Regions from separate parts of the Mycobacterium dioxanotrophicus genome, predicted to be linked through region 1. Evidence: riboswitches for the same ligand, from Rfam matches in the RefSeq annotation. Region 1 holds a riboswitch; each other region holds the start of a gene.
What was found. A riboswitch is a leader RNA that binds a small molecule or an ion and turns the genes downstream of it on or off. The one in region 1 is predicted to bind glycine.
Positions count from the first base shown of each region.

Region 2: another riboswitch for glycine. It lies ahead of gcvP (aminomethyl-transferring glycine dehydrogenase); the one in region 1 lies ahead of gcvP (aminomethyl-transferring glycine dehydrogenase).
Region 3: another riboswitch for glycine. It lies ahead of cycA (D-serine/D-alanine/glycine transporter); the one in region 1 lies ahead of gcvP (aminomethyl-transferring glycine dehydrogenase).

Region 1 is NZ_CP020809.1:3,221,963-3,224,226, reverse strand. Features, by position in the region: gene gcvP (aminomethyl-transferring glycine dehydrogenase) at 1-1,312, opposite strand, end outside; glycine riboswitch at 1,496-1,594, opposite strand; gene BTO20_RS15555 (MerR family transcriptional regulator) at 1,681-2,264, opposite strand, start outside.
Region 2 is NZ_CP020809.1:6,720,018-6,722,281, forward strand. Features, by position in the region: gene gcvP (aminomethyl-transferring glycine dehydrogenase) at 1-1,012, opposite strand, end outside; glycine riboswitch at 1,249-1,340, opposite strand; gene speB (agmatinase) at 1,373-2,264, opposite strand, start outside.
Region 3 is NZ_CP020809.1:5,354,638-5,356,901, forward strand. Features, by position in the region: gene cycA (D-serine/D-alanine/glycine transporter) at 1-1,266, opposite strand, end outside; glycine riboswitch at 1,451-1,551, opposite strand; gene ahcY (adenosylhomocysteinase) at 1,741-2,264, opposite strand, start outside.

The sequences.
Region 1 (2,264 bases):
CCAGCACGGCGGCCACATGCGCGTCGGTGGTGGCCTCGTCGCACGACACCGAAACATGGTCGGCGTCGACCCGCCACAGGTTGATGCCGTTGGCCTTGGCTGCGGCGATGACGTCGTCGGCACGGCCCGGCACCCGGGCCAGCACGGTGTCGAAGTACGTGTCGTGCACCAGCGCGTCGCCGAGCGCCGCGGCGATCGTGTCGGCGTGGCTGTGCACGCGGCGCGCGATGGCGGTCAGCCCTTCGGCACCGTGGTAGCTCGCGTACATCGCCGCCATCACGGCGAGCAGCACCTGAGCGGTACAGATGTTGCTGGTGGCCTTGTCGCGGCGGATGTGCTGTTCGCGGGTCTGCAGCGCCAGCCGGTACGCCGGTGCCCCGTCTGCGTCGACGGACACCCCGACCAACCGGCCCGGCAGCTGGCGGGCGTGCTTGGCGTGCACCGCCAGATATCCGGCGTGCGGGCCGCCGAATCCCATTGGCACACCGAACCGTTGGCTGGTCCCGAAGGCCACGTCGGCGCCCATCTCGCCGGGCGTGGTGATGAGGGTGAGCGCCAGCAGATCGGCTCCGACGGCGACCAGCGCACCACGCTCATGGCATTCGGAGACCAGCTCGGTCCAATCCACGATCCGGCCGCTGGCGCCGGGCAACTGCACGATCGCGCCGAAGAAGTCACCGTCGGGCAGGCCCTGGGTCAGGTCGGCGCGGACGATCTCGATGCCGAGCGGCTCCGCGCGGGTCGCCAGGACCGCTGCTGTCTGGGCGTAGATGTCGGTGTCGACGGCCAGCCTGTTGGCCGGCCCCTTGACGGCGCGGTGCATCAGCGTCATCGCTTCGGCAGCCGCGGTGGCCTCGTCCAGCATGGAGGCATTGGCCACCTCGAGGCCGGTGAGGTCGCAGATCATGGTCTGGAAGTTCAGCAGCGCCTCCAACCGGCCCTGGCTGATCTCGGGCTGGTACGGCGTGTAGGCCGTGTACCACGCCGGATTCTCAAGAATGTTGCGCCGCAAGACCGGTGGGGTCAGCGTGTCGAAGTAGCCCTGCCCGATCATCGACGTCGCGACCGTGTTGGCGTCGGCCAGCGCTCGCAGCTCTGCCAGCGCCTGCTCCTCGGTGGCGGCGGGCGGCAGGCGATCCAGGCCCGGTGCCAGGCCGTCGGCGGCGAGTCCGTCGAGAATCCCTGCGGGCAGTGCCTTGGCAGCGAGGTCGTCGAGCGATGCCACGCCGATCACGTCGAGCATCGTGGTGACGGCGGCGGCGTCCGGCCCGATGTGCCGGTCGACGAAACGTGCTTGCTGCTGATCGGACAATCAAGGCTCCCTCATTGCGGCCCCGCCACGGTGGGTCGAGGTGGCAGCCCCGTCTGAGGACGTGCTGCGCTCCCCTCTCCCTCTGTCGTCAACCCGGTCCCGGGCGCCTGAGAGATTCGACGCCGACGGGCGTCTTTCCCCATGGGCGGGCGCTCGCGCGGAGCGCCGCTTTCCAGAGGCATCGGGGCCCGTGCGGTCCTGGGTGCCTGAGAGGTTGACGGAGAGGTGTTGCTCCTTCGGCGTCCGTAGCTGGCGGCCACGAAGCTCTCCCGCACAAGGGCGATGCGCAGCCGATTCTACCGGCCGCTACCGGCACGGGCGAACACGCCGCGCGCAGGCACGCGGCGGGGCAATCACGAAGTGACGGGTCAGCCGATCTTGCGGTCGCGGCTCTTGCGCCGCGACGCCAGTTCGTCCTCGGGAGCGGCGATGGACTCACCACCGTCGGCACGCTCACCCGGGAAATCGGCGATCGCGCCGGTCAGTTCGCGCATGGCGCCCGACACCGCGATACCGAACACACCCTGACCGCCCTGCAGCAGATCGACCACCTCTTCGGCCGAGGTGCACTCGTAGACGGTGGTGCCGTCGGAGAACAGCGTGATGTTGGCCAGATCCTGAACGCCGCGCTGACGCAGGTGGTCCACGGCCACCCGGATGTTGTGCAACGAGATGCCGGTGTCGAGCAGTCGCTTGACGATCTTGAGGACCAGGATGTCCTTGAACGAATACAGCCGCTGGCTGCCGGAACCGGCCGCGCCGCGAATCGAGGGCACCACCAGTGACGTGCGGGCCCAGTAGTCCAGCTGCCGATAGGTGATGCCTGCGATCTGGCAGGCACTCGGACCGCGGTAACCGACCAGTTCGTCCGGTACAGAATCGTCGGGGAACAACCCGCCCTGAACGGGCTCGCTGGCCGGCCGAACGGGCGGTTCAACCCCGCTTCCCGTGG
Region 2 (2,264 bases), 3.5 Mb from region 1:
CGTGCACGCGGGTTGCGATGGCGCGCAACCCTTCCGGACCGTGGTAGGCGGCGTACATGGCGGCGACGTTGGCCAGCAGCGCCTGCGCGGTGCAGATGTTGCTGGTCGCCTTGTCCCGGCGGATGTGCTGTTCGCGGGTTTGCAGTGCGAGGCGGTAGGCGGGCTTGCCGTCCACGTCGACGGAGACGCCGACCAACCGCCCCGGCAGCATGCGCTCCAGTCCCGAGCGCACCGACATGTACCCGGCGTGCGGGCCACCGAAGAACAGCGGCACACCGAACCGCTGCGCCGAGCCGACGGCGATGTCGGCACCTTGCTCGCCGGGTGCCGTGATGAGTGTCAGCGACAGCAGATCGGCAGCGACCGTGGTGAGCATGCCGCGGTCGGCGGCCGCAGCGATCAGCGGGGCGTGGTTGCGTACGACGCCGCTGGCGCCGGGCGATTGGAAGACGACGCCGAACGCGTCAGCGTCGGGCAATGCCCGCGTCAGGTCGGCGACCTCCACCTCGATGCCCACCGACTCGGCCCGCCCGCGCACCACCGCGAGCGTCTGGGGCAGGCAATCTGCGTCGAGCACAACACGATTGGACTTCGAGGTCTTGTTGGCCCGGCGCATCAGCAGCACGGCCTCCATGACCGCGGTGGCCTCGTCGAGCAGTGATGCACCGGCCACCGGCAGTGCCGTGAGGTCCTCGATGACCGTCTGGAAGGTCAGCAGCGCTTCGAGCCTGCCCTGGGAGATCTCCGGTTGGTACGGCGTGTACGCGGTGTACCAGGCAGGCGATTCCAGCATGTTGCGGCGCAGGACGGCGGGGGTGATGGTGTCGTGGTAGCCGAGACCGATCATCTGCACCCGCGTCTGGTTGCGGTCCGCCAGCGCCCGCAGCGCATCGAGCACCTGCTCCTCGGACCGCGCCGCGGGCAGCCGCAACCCGTCGATACTGCGGATCTGGGAGGGTACGGCCGCGTCGATCAATGCATCGACGGACGGATAGCCGAGCACGTCGAGCATGCGGGCTTGGCCGGTGCGGTCGGGGCCGATGTGGCGATCGCGAAAAACACTGTCGCCGTTGACAAATTCAGAAAGCTCAGGCACGAGGTGACTCCGGTTTCGGGGCGCCGCGATGACGCGACGTATCGGGTGGTGACACCTCCCCGCTCTGTCCTGAAACCTGAGAGTTTTAGCGCTGCCGCGCTGTTCCCCTTCGGTAAGCGAGATCCAGGGATCGCGCTGTTCTCCAGAGTTGCCTCGACACTGCGGTATTGGGCCTGAGAGATTCCCGGGGAGGAGTTGCTCCTACGGCGCCTCCGAACAACGGAGGTTCTCCCACAGTGCGTCAACGACGTTTTCAGTTGTGTGATGCATGCTACGTCATGGACGGGCGGTTGTCGCAACCTCTCCGTTGACGGGCAGGTTGGTGCGGGCTCCGGCGACCATCAGCGACACGATGTCGAAGACCAGCGTCGCCGCCGCGACGCAGGTGATCTCGGCGTGATCGTAGGCCGGAGCCACCTCGACGACGTCGGCGCCGACGATGTTGAGGCCGGTCATCTTTCGCAGCATCTTGAGCAGCTCCCGCGAGGTCAGGCCACCCATTTCAGGGGTGCCGGTGCCCGGGGCGAAGGCTGGGTCCAACACGTCGATGTCGATGGACAGATACACCGGGACGTCGGCGACCCGCCGGCGCACCACGTCCACGGCCGCGTCGACGCCGATCACGTCGAGGTCGCCGGCCCGGATGATCTTGAAACCCATCCTGGCGTCGTCGTCGAGGTCCATCTGGTCGTAGATCGGCCCGCGGATGCCGACGTGGATGGAGTGGTCCTCGATGAGCAACCCTTCCTCGAACGCGCGCCGAAAGATGGTGCCGTGGGTGACCGGGGCGTTGAAATAGGTGTCCCAGGTGTCCAGGTGTGCGTCGAAGTGAACCAGCGCGACGGGCCCGTGTTTGGCATGCAGCGCACGAAGATTGGGCAGCGCGATGGTGTGGTCACCACCGATCGACACGATGCGGCGGTCGCCGCCGGCGAGGATGTCGGAGGCGTGGTCCTGGATCTGGCGGCACGCCTCGTCGATGTTGTACGGCGTGACCGCGACGTCACCGGCATCAACCACCTGGACGTGTTCGAGGGGAGCGACACCGAGTTCGACGTGGTAGCCGGGGCGAAGCGCGCGGGCCGCGGTGCGCACCGCGAGCGGGCCGAACCGTGCTCCCGGGCGGTAGGAGGTTCCGCCGTCGAACGGCACGCCGAGGATCGCGATG
Region 3 (2,264 bases), 2.1 Mb from region 1:
CGCCAGCACCACGTAGCACATCGCGATGCCGCCGGGCATCTTGAACTTCGACGCCTCGTGCAGGTGCGGCCGCCTCCGGCGGTACACCAGGTAGCTGCTCAGGATGATCGTCCAAACGAAGATGAAGCACAGCGACGAGATGGTGGTGACGATGGTGAACGCCTCGATGATCGAGTCACCGACGGCCACCATCACCACACCGGCCAGCAGGAACACGCCCGAGAGGAACAGTGCGTTGGCGGGCACCCGTCGCGAGGTCAGCTTGCCGAATCGGCTTGGCGCATCGCCTTCCTGGGCCAGGCCGTAGACCATCCGCGAGGTGGAGTAGATGCCGGAGTTGGCCGACGAGGTCGCCGAGGTGAGCACCACGAAGTTGATCACCGAGGCCGCGATGCCCAGGCCGGCGAGGCTGAACATCGCGACGAACGGGCTGCGGTCGGCGCTGATCTCGCGCCACGGGGTGACCGAGATGATGACGGCCAGCGCGGCGACGTAGAACAGCATCACGCGCACCGGGATCGAGTTGATGGCCTTCGGCAGGTTGCGCTCGGGGTTCTTGGCCTCGGCCGCGGTGGTGCCGACCAGTTCGATGCCGACGAACGCGAACGTGGCGATCTGGAAGCCGGCCACGAATCCCATTGGGCCGGTGGGGAAGAACCCGCCGTCATTCCACAGGTTGGCGAAACTGGCGTGGGCTCCACCGGGAGCCTGGAAGTGGTTGAGCACCATCACCAGACCGACCACGATCAACGCGCCGATCGCGACGATCTTGATCAGCGCGAACCAGAATTCGGTTTCCCCGAACGCCTTCACAGTCGGCAGGTTCAACCCGATGAGCAGGACCACCGCGGCCAGCGCCGGGATCCACAGCGGCAGGTCGCGCCACCAGTACTGCACGTAGCCGGAGATCGCCACGACGTCGGCGACCCCGGTGACGATCCAGCAGAACCAGTACGTCCAGCCGGTGAAGAAACCAGCCCACGGACCGAGCAGGTCAGCGGCGAAATCCGCGAACGACTTGTAGTGCAGGTTCGACAGCAGCAGCTCGCCCATCGCCCGCATGACGAAGAAGAGCATGAAGCCGATGATCATGTACACGAAGATCACCGACGGGCCCGCCAGGCTGATGGTCTTGCCGGAGCCCATGAACAGCCCGGTGCCGATCGCGCCACCGATGGCGATCAACTGGATATGGCGGTTGGAGAGCTGGCGCGAGAGCTGCGGCTCGCCGGACGACAGATTTGGTTGCGCTACTGGAACAGTCAGATCATTGGATTGGGTCACAACATCCTCAGGGATCAGGCGCGATGGAGAGCGCGGACTATGGCGCCTCCCCGACTCTGTCCATTGGACCTGAGAGTTTTCACGAACCGCCGACTGAGTCGTGCGACGGTCCGCTTGCCCCTTCGGTGAGCCAAACCGGTAGTGGTTGACTGCTTTCCAGAGGTGCCTAGTCGCGGCGGTATCGATTGCCTGAGAGATTCCCGGGGAGGATTTGCTCCTGCGGCGCCCGCCCACTGGATGGGGGTGGGACTCTCCCGCCACGCCTCAACGGCGTCTTGAGTTGTGAGCCACTTCAACCTCGAAGTGTGCCGCGCGTCACTCTATCCGCCGAACCCGGGTTGCGCAATCGGGCACCGCCCGACCCCGGCGTCGGGGCACCAGCGGGTGCGCGAAACCACCGACAAAATCGCCCAAACCCGAAGGGGTTTGGGCGATTTCGTATCGACTCCGGCTATCTCAGTAGCGGTAGTGCTCCGGCTTGTACGGGCCTTCGACGTCGACGTTGATGTACTCGGCCTGCTCCTTGGTGAGCTTGGTCAGCGTGCCACCGAGTGCCTCGACGTGGATCCGGGCCACCTTCTCGTCAAGATGCTTGGCCAACCGGTACACGGCGTTGTCGTACTCGTCGTTCTTGGTCCACAGCTCGATCTGGGCGATCACCTGGTTGGAGAAGCTGTTGCTCATGACGAACGAGGGGTGGCCGGTGGCGTTGCCCAGGTTCAGCAGACGACCTTCCGACAGGACGATGATCGACTTGCCGTTGTCGAACGTCCACTGGTCGACCTGCGGTTTGATGTTGAGCCGCTTGGCATCCGAGCGCTCCAGGGCGGCCATGTCGATCTCGTTGTCGAAGTGGCCGATGTTGCCGAGGATGGCCTGGTCCTTCATCGCCTTCATGTGATCGAGGGTGATGATGTCCTTATTGCCGGTCGCGGTGACGACGATGTCGGCCTGCGAGATTCCCTCTTCGACCGTGACGA